2 regions of the Idiomarina sp. UBA3162 genome follow, and region 1 is predicted to be linked to the other one. Evidence: predicted binding sites of a transcription regulator. Region 1 holds the regulator's gene; the other holds the start of a gene.

What was found. Region 1 encodes FliA, which starts transcription of late flagellar genes. Its sites were predicted from a motif close to CTAAAGNTNNNNNNNNNNNNGCCGATA; they were not measured.
Region 2: B2X00_RS00410 (flagellin) is a predicted target of FliA. The motif match lies at 2,072-2,098, and genes of this name have one in related genera.

Annotation. Positions count from the first base shown of each region.
Region 1 covers NZ_DEYI01000053.1:34,343-37,766, forward strand. Annotated here, with positions in the region: gene B2X00_RS06355 (protein phosphatase CheZ) at 1-344, opposite strand, end outside; gene cheY (chemotaxis response regulator CheY) at 356-739, opposite strand; gene B2X00_RS06365 (RNA polymerase sigma factor FliA) at 776-1,501, opposite strand; gene B2X00_RS06370 (MinD/ParA family protein) at 1,494-2,366, opposite strand; gene flhF (flagellar biosynthesis protein FlhF) at 2,415-3,424, opposite strand, start outside.
Region 2 covers NZ_DEYI01000003.1:92,462-95,885, forward strand. Annotated here, with positions in the region: gene flgK (flagellar hook-associated protein FlgK) at 1-727, shown strand, start outside; gene flgL (flagellar hook-associated protein FlgL) at 756-1,961, shown strand; gene B2X00_RS00410 (flagellin) at 2,169-3,107, shown strand; gene B2X00_RS00415 (flagellin) at 3,254-3,424, shown strand, end outside.

The sequences.
Region 1 (3,424 bases):
TCGACGCGCTGATGCATTTCGTCAGTCATCGGCAAGCAGGCTTCGACTGCATCCATGGTTCGGTTAGCAGCGTCTTCTGTCTTTTCGATAACGTACTGCAGACGGTTTTGTGCGTCGGGCAGGTCATCCTGTGTTAACTGCATAATCCGCGGATCGAGTTGGAAATCTTGCAGTGCTTCGTGGAGATCGCGAGTCAGTTGCCCCACCGACGTGAAGAGTTTGTCATCACGCTCCTCGCGAAAGTCATCAAGCCATTGATCGGCTTTGGCTTGCTCGCCCGCTTCTAGCCATTCAACCAGTTGCTGCGCTTGCTGGAGCGATATATTTGCCGATGATTTTGACATAACCGCACTCATTAACTGATGCGTTCAAAGATTTTATCGAGCTTCTCTTTCAACGTGACAGCTGTGAAAGGTTTAACGATGTATCCATTGACGCCCGCTTGGGCGGCTTGAATAATTTGCTCGCGTTTAGCTTCTGCGGTCACCATCAGTACCGGCAAGTGCGCGAGGTCATCGTCTTTACGAATTTCTTTAAGTAAGTCGATACCTTGCATCCCTGGCATGTTCCAGTCAGTGACAACAAAGTCAAAGTCACCTTGCTGGAGCATCGGTAAGGCGGTGTTGCCATCGTCAGCTTCTTGGATGTTGGTAAATCCAAGGTCGCGAAGAAGGTTTTTGATGATTCGTCTCATTGTTGAAAAGTCATCAACAACAAGAATTTTCATGTTTTTATCCAAAGCTCCCTCCACTTGGGCTCTCGATTACTACGACAATTACTCTACCCAGCTTTGCATACGCGTTTTTAAGCGCATCATCGCTTGGCTATGAATTTGACTAACACGTGATTCACTCACGCTGAGCACTTCCCCAATTTCTTTTAGGTTCAGTTCCTCATCATAATACAACGAAAGCACTAAGGCTTCACGTTCAGGTAAGCCAGAGATGGTGTCCACCAGTGCACGGTGAAACGCATCGTTCTCTACATCTTTTTGCGGCTCATAGTTGGTGCCTGTTACTTGTTCAGGCACGATGACATCTTCCGAGACGCCCAGATCTTCGATGCCAATAATTCGTCCCGAGTTAACATCACGCAGAATAGCGTGGTATTCCTCGAGCGACATTTCTAGCTTTTCCGCTACTTCCGTATCCTTTGCATCACGCCCCGTGTCGTTCTCGACTTGGCGGATGGCTTCTAACACACGTCGATGGTTACGATGCACCGACCGCGGTGCCCAATCGCCGCGACGGATTTCGTCGAGCATAGCACCACGAATACGAATGCCCGCAAAGGTCTCAAAACTCGCGCCCTTGCTGTTATCAAAATTTCTAGCTGCTTCCAATAAGCCAATCATACCGGATTGGATCAAGTCATCGACTTGTACGCTCGCGGGTAGGCGCGCCATCATGTGGTGTGCGATTCGCTTCACGAGCCCCGTATGTTGCTCGATAATCGCCTGACGATTATCAGCATGGGCACTGTAAACAGCGGCTTTATTCATTGGCAACATCCTGCTTCTTACCGTTATCGGCCGATCCTATTAATTGTTCAAGAAAAAATTCCAAATGCCCGCCTGCTTGCGCAGGTACCGGCCAGTCAAGCGCACGTTGCGCAAGGGCTTTGATGGCTAATGAGGCAGGCGAACGAGGCTGCATAAGTACTAATGGCTTTTGCTTTCGTACCGCCAAACGAATGTTATCGTCAAACGGGATGATGGCGGCTAATTCTAGCGCGACATCCAAAAACCGATCAGTGACCTTGGTCAACTTATTAAACAGCAACTGGCCTTCTCTTAGGTTACGCACCATATTGGCAACAACTTTAAACTTGAACACATCCTGTTCTTTGCTCAGCACTTTCATCAGCGCGTAAGCATCAGTAATTGAAGTCGGCTCATCACAAACTACCAGCATCACATCTTGAGCAGCGCGGGCAAAACGCACAACGGTATTACCGATACCCGCTGCGGTATCAATCACCAACACGTCAAAGTCTCCTTGTAGATCGCTAAAAGCGCGAATCAACTCTGCGTGTTGCGTCTCGTCGAGGTCAATCATCGAACGGGTGCCTGAAGTGGCCGGTACAATCTTAATACCTGCTGGGCCTTCTATCAGAATGTCTTTGAGTTCGGCCTGCCCACTGAGCACATGAGAAAGATTTTTTTGCACGCGCAGTCCGAGCATGACATCGACATTGGCGAGACCTAAATCAGCGTCTAGCACCAATACCCGTTTGCCTTGCTCTGCCATTGCAATAGCCATGTTTAAAGAGATGTTGGTTTTACCCACACCGCCTTTACCACCCGTTACTGCAATGACTTTGACTTTACTTTGTTTCATCTTTCTTAAGCCACTAGCTTGATCCATGCGCTCTAACTCTTACTGCTGGTTAATGCTTGATTAATCGATGACCTTTTATTGAACGGCCTGCCAATTTGATTTTGGCATGTCTGACACATTCGAACAAATGCTTTTATCGTATAAGCGCTCTGCTTCGGTGACCATGTAATGCTCGTCCGCCACGCGAATGTCTTCTGGTACTTGCTGTCCGTGGGTTAAGTAGCCCACCGCAAGCCCTTGCTCGATGGCAACACTGATACTTTCACCTAAACTTAAACACTCGTCTAGTTTAGTAAAAATGCAGCCTGCCAACGGCAATGTTTTGAACTGCTTAACCGTATCGTTCAACACCTGTGTTTGTGATGTTGAAGATAATACCAAATATGGACGAATTCTTAGACGTTTATTCTGTAATAATTGCGCGAGTTGTTCACTTAAGCGTTTATCGCGCTGACCCATACCCGCGGTATCGATCAAAATCAGGCGTTTGTCGCGCAATGTCAGCATTGCATCAGCTAACTCTTTAGCATCGTTTGCGACTTTAACTGGACAACCGATAATACGACCATACACTTTCAGTTGTTCGCTTGCGCCAATACGGAACGTATCGGTGGTAATCAATGCGACCGAGTCAGAGCCGTGGCGCTGCGCATAACGGGCTGCCAACTTAGCAATCGTCGTTGTTTTACCGACACCCGTCGGACCGACTAACGCAACTGCACCGCCACGAGTCAAAATATCGTCATGGGTGGTGTTAAGCTGACCTTCCAATAATTGCAATGATTGCTCCCAGCTATCTTCGATGTCATCGCCCTCAGGGATGAAGCAGGCGATTTGATCGGCAATTCGTTCGCTCACACCCATAGTCATAAGGCGTTGGGTCAATAAGGCGCGCATTGGTTCTTCGCGCTCAATTTCTTGTTTCATCAAACCGCTCAACTGATGTTGCAGTAAGTTCTGGACACCTTTGATTTGCGCGCGCAGTTCTGCGATTTCAGCAGCGCTACCGCCACCAACATAGTCAGGGATATCGACTTCGGGCTCACTGGGTACCTGGGTCGCTTCGGCGCCAGCTTGGACCGGCT
Region 2 (3,424 bases), on a different contig from region 1:
CGCATCAGAAATTGAACTCGTCGTTCGCCGTCCAGAAGACCTGGCATTGGCGAGTCCGATCCGCGTACAAAATAATATTGATAATCAGGGTGCCGCTGAAATTCAGATTAGCGAGATTAACGCACCTGACGACTATTATGACGCAGGCAATAACACGTTATTAGGCACGGCCCCGGCTCGTATCGAGGTGACCGGGAAAACCGGTAACGCTTATGACATTGAGCTGTTCGACAAAGATGGCAACTCCATGGGGACATTAGCCGGCACGACGGACCTGGAAAATATCGTGGGTCAGATCGCGGGCGGCGATCCCGATTATGATGTCAGCATTGTCGGTGAACCGTCTGTCGGTGACAGTTATTCAATTGAATACAACACGAACGGCTTTGATGATAACAGTAATGGTCAGGAACTGGCGGACTTGCAACGGCAACAATTAGTGCGTCGTGATGGTGCGGAAGCCGAAGATCCGACCATGACATTTAATGAGAGTTACGCGCGCTTGGTGTCGGATGTGGGTAGTCGTGTGAGTCAAAACCGTGTATTGCGCGATTCAGCCGAAGCGATTAAATCGCAGACCGAGGCACTCTATGAGTCGAAAGCAGGCGTGAATCTCGAGGAAGAAGCTGCGAATTTGATCCAGTACCAACAAGCCTACACGGCATCCGCTCGGATCATTACAACGTCGCAAACCATTTTTGATACGTTACTGCGCTCACTGGGCTAAGTAGCTGCATGATGAGCAGGAGTGAATTATGCGTTTAAGTACCAATTTGTTTTATCAGCGTGCGCAAGACAGCTTAACGCAGTCGCAGTCTCGCCTTGATAAGGTGCAACTGCAACTGACTAAGCAAACGCGCATTCTCAGCCCCGCTGACGATCCGATCGGTAATTCTCAGGTATTAGCGCTAGACGAGAAGCTGGCGCAAAATAGCCAGTTCGATCGCAACTCGGTGACGTTGGAAAACAACCTCAGCCGTGAAGAAAGCGTGTTGTCGAATATTGTCGGTTTCGTGCAACGTGCTCGCGTGCTCGCAAACCAAGCCGGTAATGGGAGCTACAGCCAAGAGAACCGCGAAGCTTTAGCATTGGAGTTGCGTAACATCGAAGATGCTATTTTTGATTTTACTAACGCGCAAGATGAGTCGGGTGAATATATTTTTGCCGGATATCAAAATCGTATCCAGCCGATGAACTATGACCAAGTCACACAAAGTTATAGTTATGATAGCGATGACGGTCAGCGCCAAATTCAATTATCGCCGAGCCTTTATTTACCGGCCGGAGACCCAGGGAGTAAAGTGTTCGGCACCTTGTCGAACCGCGTTGACGTGGAGTTCACTGGCGGCAATAACTTGGTGAATAGTTTGACTGCGAGTGACCGCGATGCGCTAGCAAACTATTGGGATGCGGGCGATGCCGCGACGCAATCGGCAACAATAAATTTTGTCGGCGGTAACTATGAAATTGTCGATGGCGGCGGTACAACAGTAGCAACTGGGGCCTATACTGCGGGTGATACCATCAGTTATCAGGGTCTAGAAATTAATACCAGTAATGATGTGGTCAATGGTGATTCAATTACGTTTGATATTAATGAGCCCGTATCACGAAACCTGTTAACGCAGATCGGCGATTTGGCGAGTGCGTTAGAGAATTCCGATGGCAATCAGAAATTCTCTTATCGTGAGGAAATTGCTTCGTCTTTGACAGCATTCGACGACGCGATTTCTAACCTGACCGACACGCAAGCTAAGGTCGGGGCGCGGTTGAATGTGTTAGAGAATACTCGGTTGAGCAACGCGGACCTGGAAATTGTTAACAAAAAAGCGCGGTCCGATATTGCCGATGTGGACTATTCGACAGCGATTACTGACCTTGTTAAGAACGAAACGATCTACTCGGCTGCTCAACAAGTGTTCACTCGGGTATCTCGTTTGAGTTTATTTGATTATTTATAAATAACTTATCATGTTGGCTGATAGTCAACAGTGACAAGGTATACAGAGATTTTATGAAGGGTTCAGTTGAGTGCTGAACCCTTTTTTTGTAAAAAAATTCAAAAAAGCGGCTAAAGTTTGCCGCTCCGTTGCCGTTAGCCTGAATGACGGCTAAATTTTGCCGTTTTATCGGCAGGTTTAGCCAAAACAAAGCTAAGGAGCAGAATTATGCCTTTATATGTGAATACCAACGTCAGCTCGTTGAACGCACAGCGCCAATTGATTAACTCAGGTAATAAATTGGATACTGCGTTTGAACGTTTGTCGTCAGGTTTCCGCATCAATAGTGCATCAGATGATGCCGCTGGTTTGCAGATCTCGAACCGCCTTGAGTCTCAGGTAATGGGCTTGAACCAAGGTAACCGTAATGCGAACGACGGTATTTCATTGGCACAAACAGCGGAAGGCGCGTTAGACGAAGTGACTAATACCTTCCAACGCGTACGTACCTTGGCGCAGCAAGCGGCGAACGGTTCTAACACCGGTGAAGACCGTTTAGCGATTCAAGAAGAGATTCGCGTATTGATGAGCGAAGTGAATCGTATCGCAGAAGACACTACATTTGGTGGTCAAAGCCTGCTTGACGGTTCTTACAGCGCGTCTTTTCAGGTTGGTGCAGATGCTAACCAAACCATCAACTTCGACATGCAAACTGTTGGCGGTACTGCAAACTCAATGACTGCGGCAGGTGGTTTCACTTTGTCGGGTATCGCGAGTGTTGCATCCGCTGTATCGGGTGAATCTTTGTCAGCGATTTCTGGCACAGCAAACACTAATAGCTTCGCAGGCGCATTCGTTGCTTCAGCGATTTCTGTATCGACTCAAGATGCAGCACAAGAAGTGTTGGCGGGTATGGATAACCTGATCGCTGTGGTTGATAAGAAACGTGCAGAGTTGGGTGCGGTACAAAACCGTTTCCAATCAACGATTCGTAACCAAGGCAACGTTTCTGAAAACCTAGAAGCTGCGAAATCGCGTATTAAAGACGCGGACTTTGCTGCTGAAACTGCAAAACTGACTCAGTCTCAGATCTTGCAACAGGCTTCACAGACTATCCTTGCCCAGGCTAACCAGCGCCCACAGGCAGCGCTTCAGTTACTTGGATAAGTTATTGAATTTATTAAAAAAGCCGGGCTTATGCTCGGCTTTTTTTATTTTTATTCTAAAGTAACGATTGGCATCGCCGATACCCTTTTTAGTCACAGAGTTTAACTAAGCGTCAACGACGCTCGATGCAAAGAAAGGGGAATGTTATGCCTTTATACGTAAATACCAATGTGAGCTCACTGAACGCTCAGCGTCAGTTGATCAACTCAGGTAACAACTTAGACCAAGCTTTTGAACGTCTATCATCTGGTTTTCGTATCAATAGTGCATCTGACGACGCTGCCGGTTTACAAATTTCAAACCGTCTTGAATCGCAG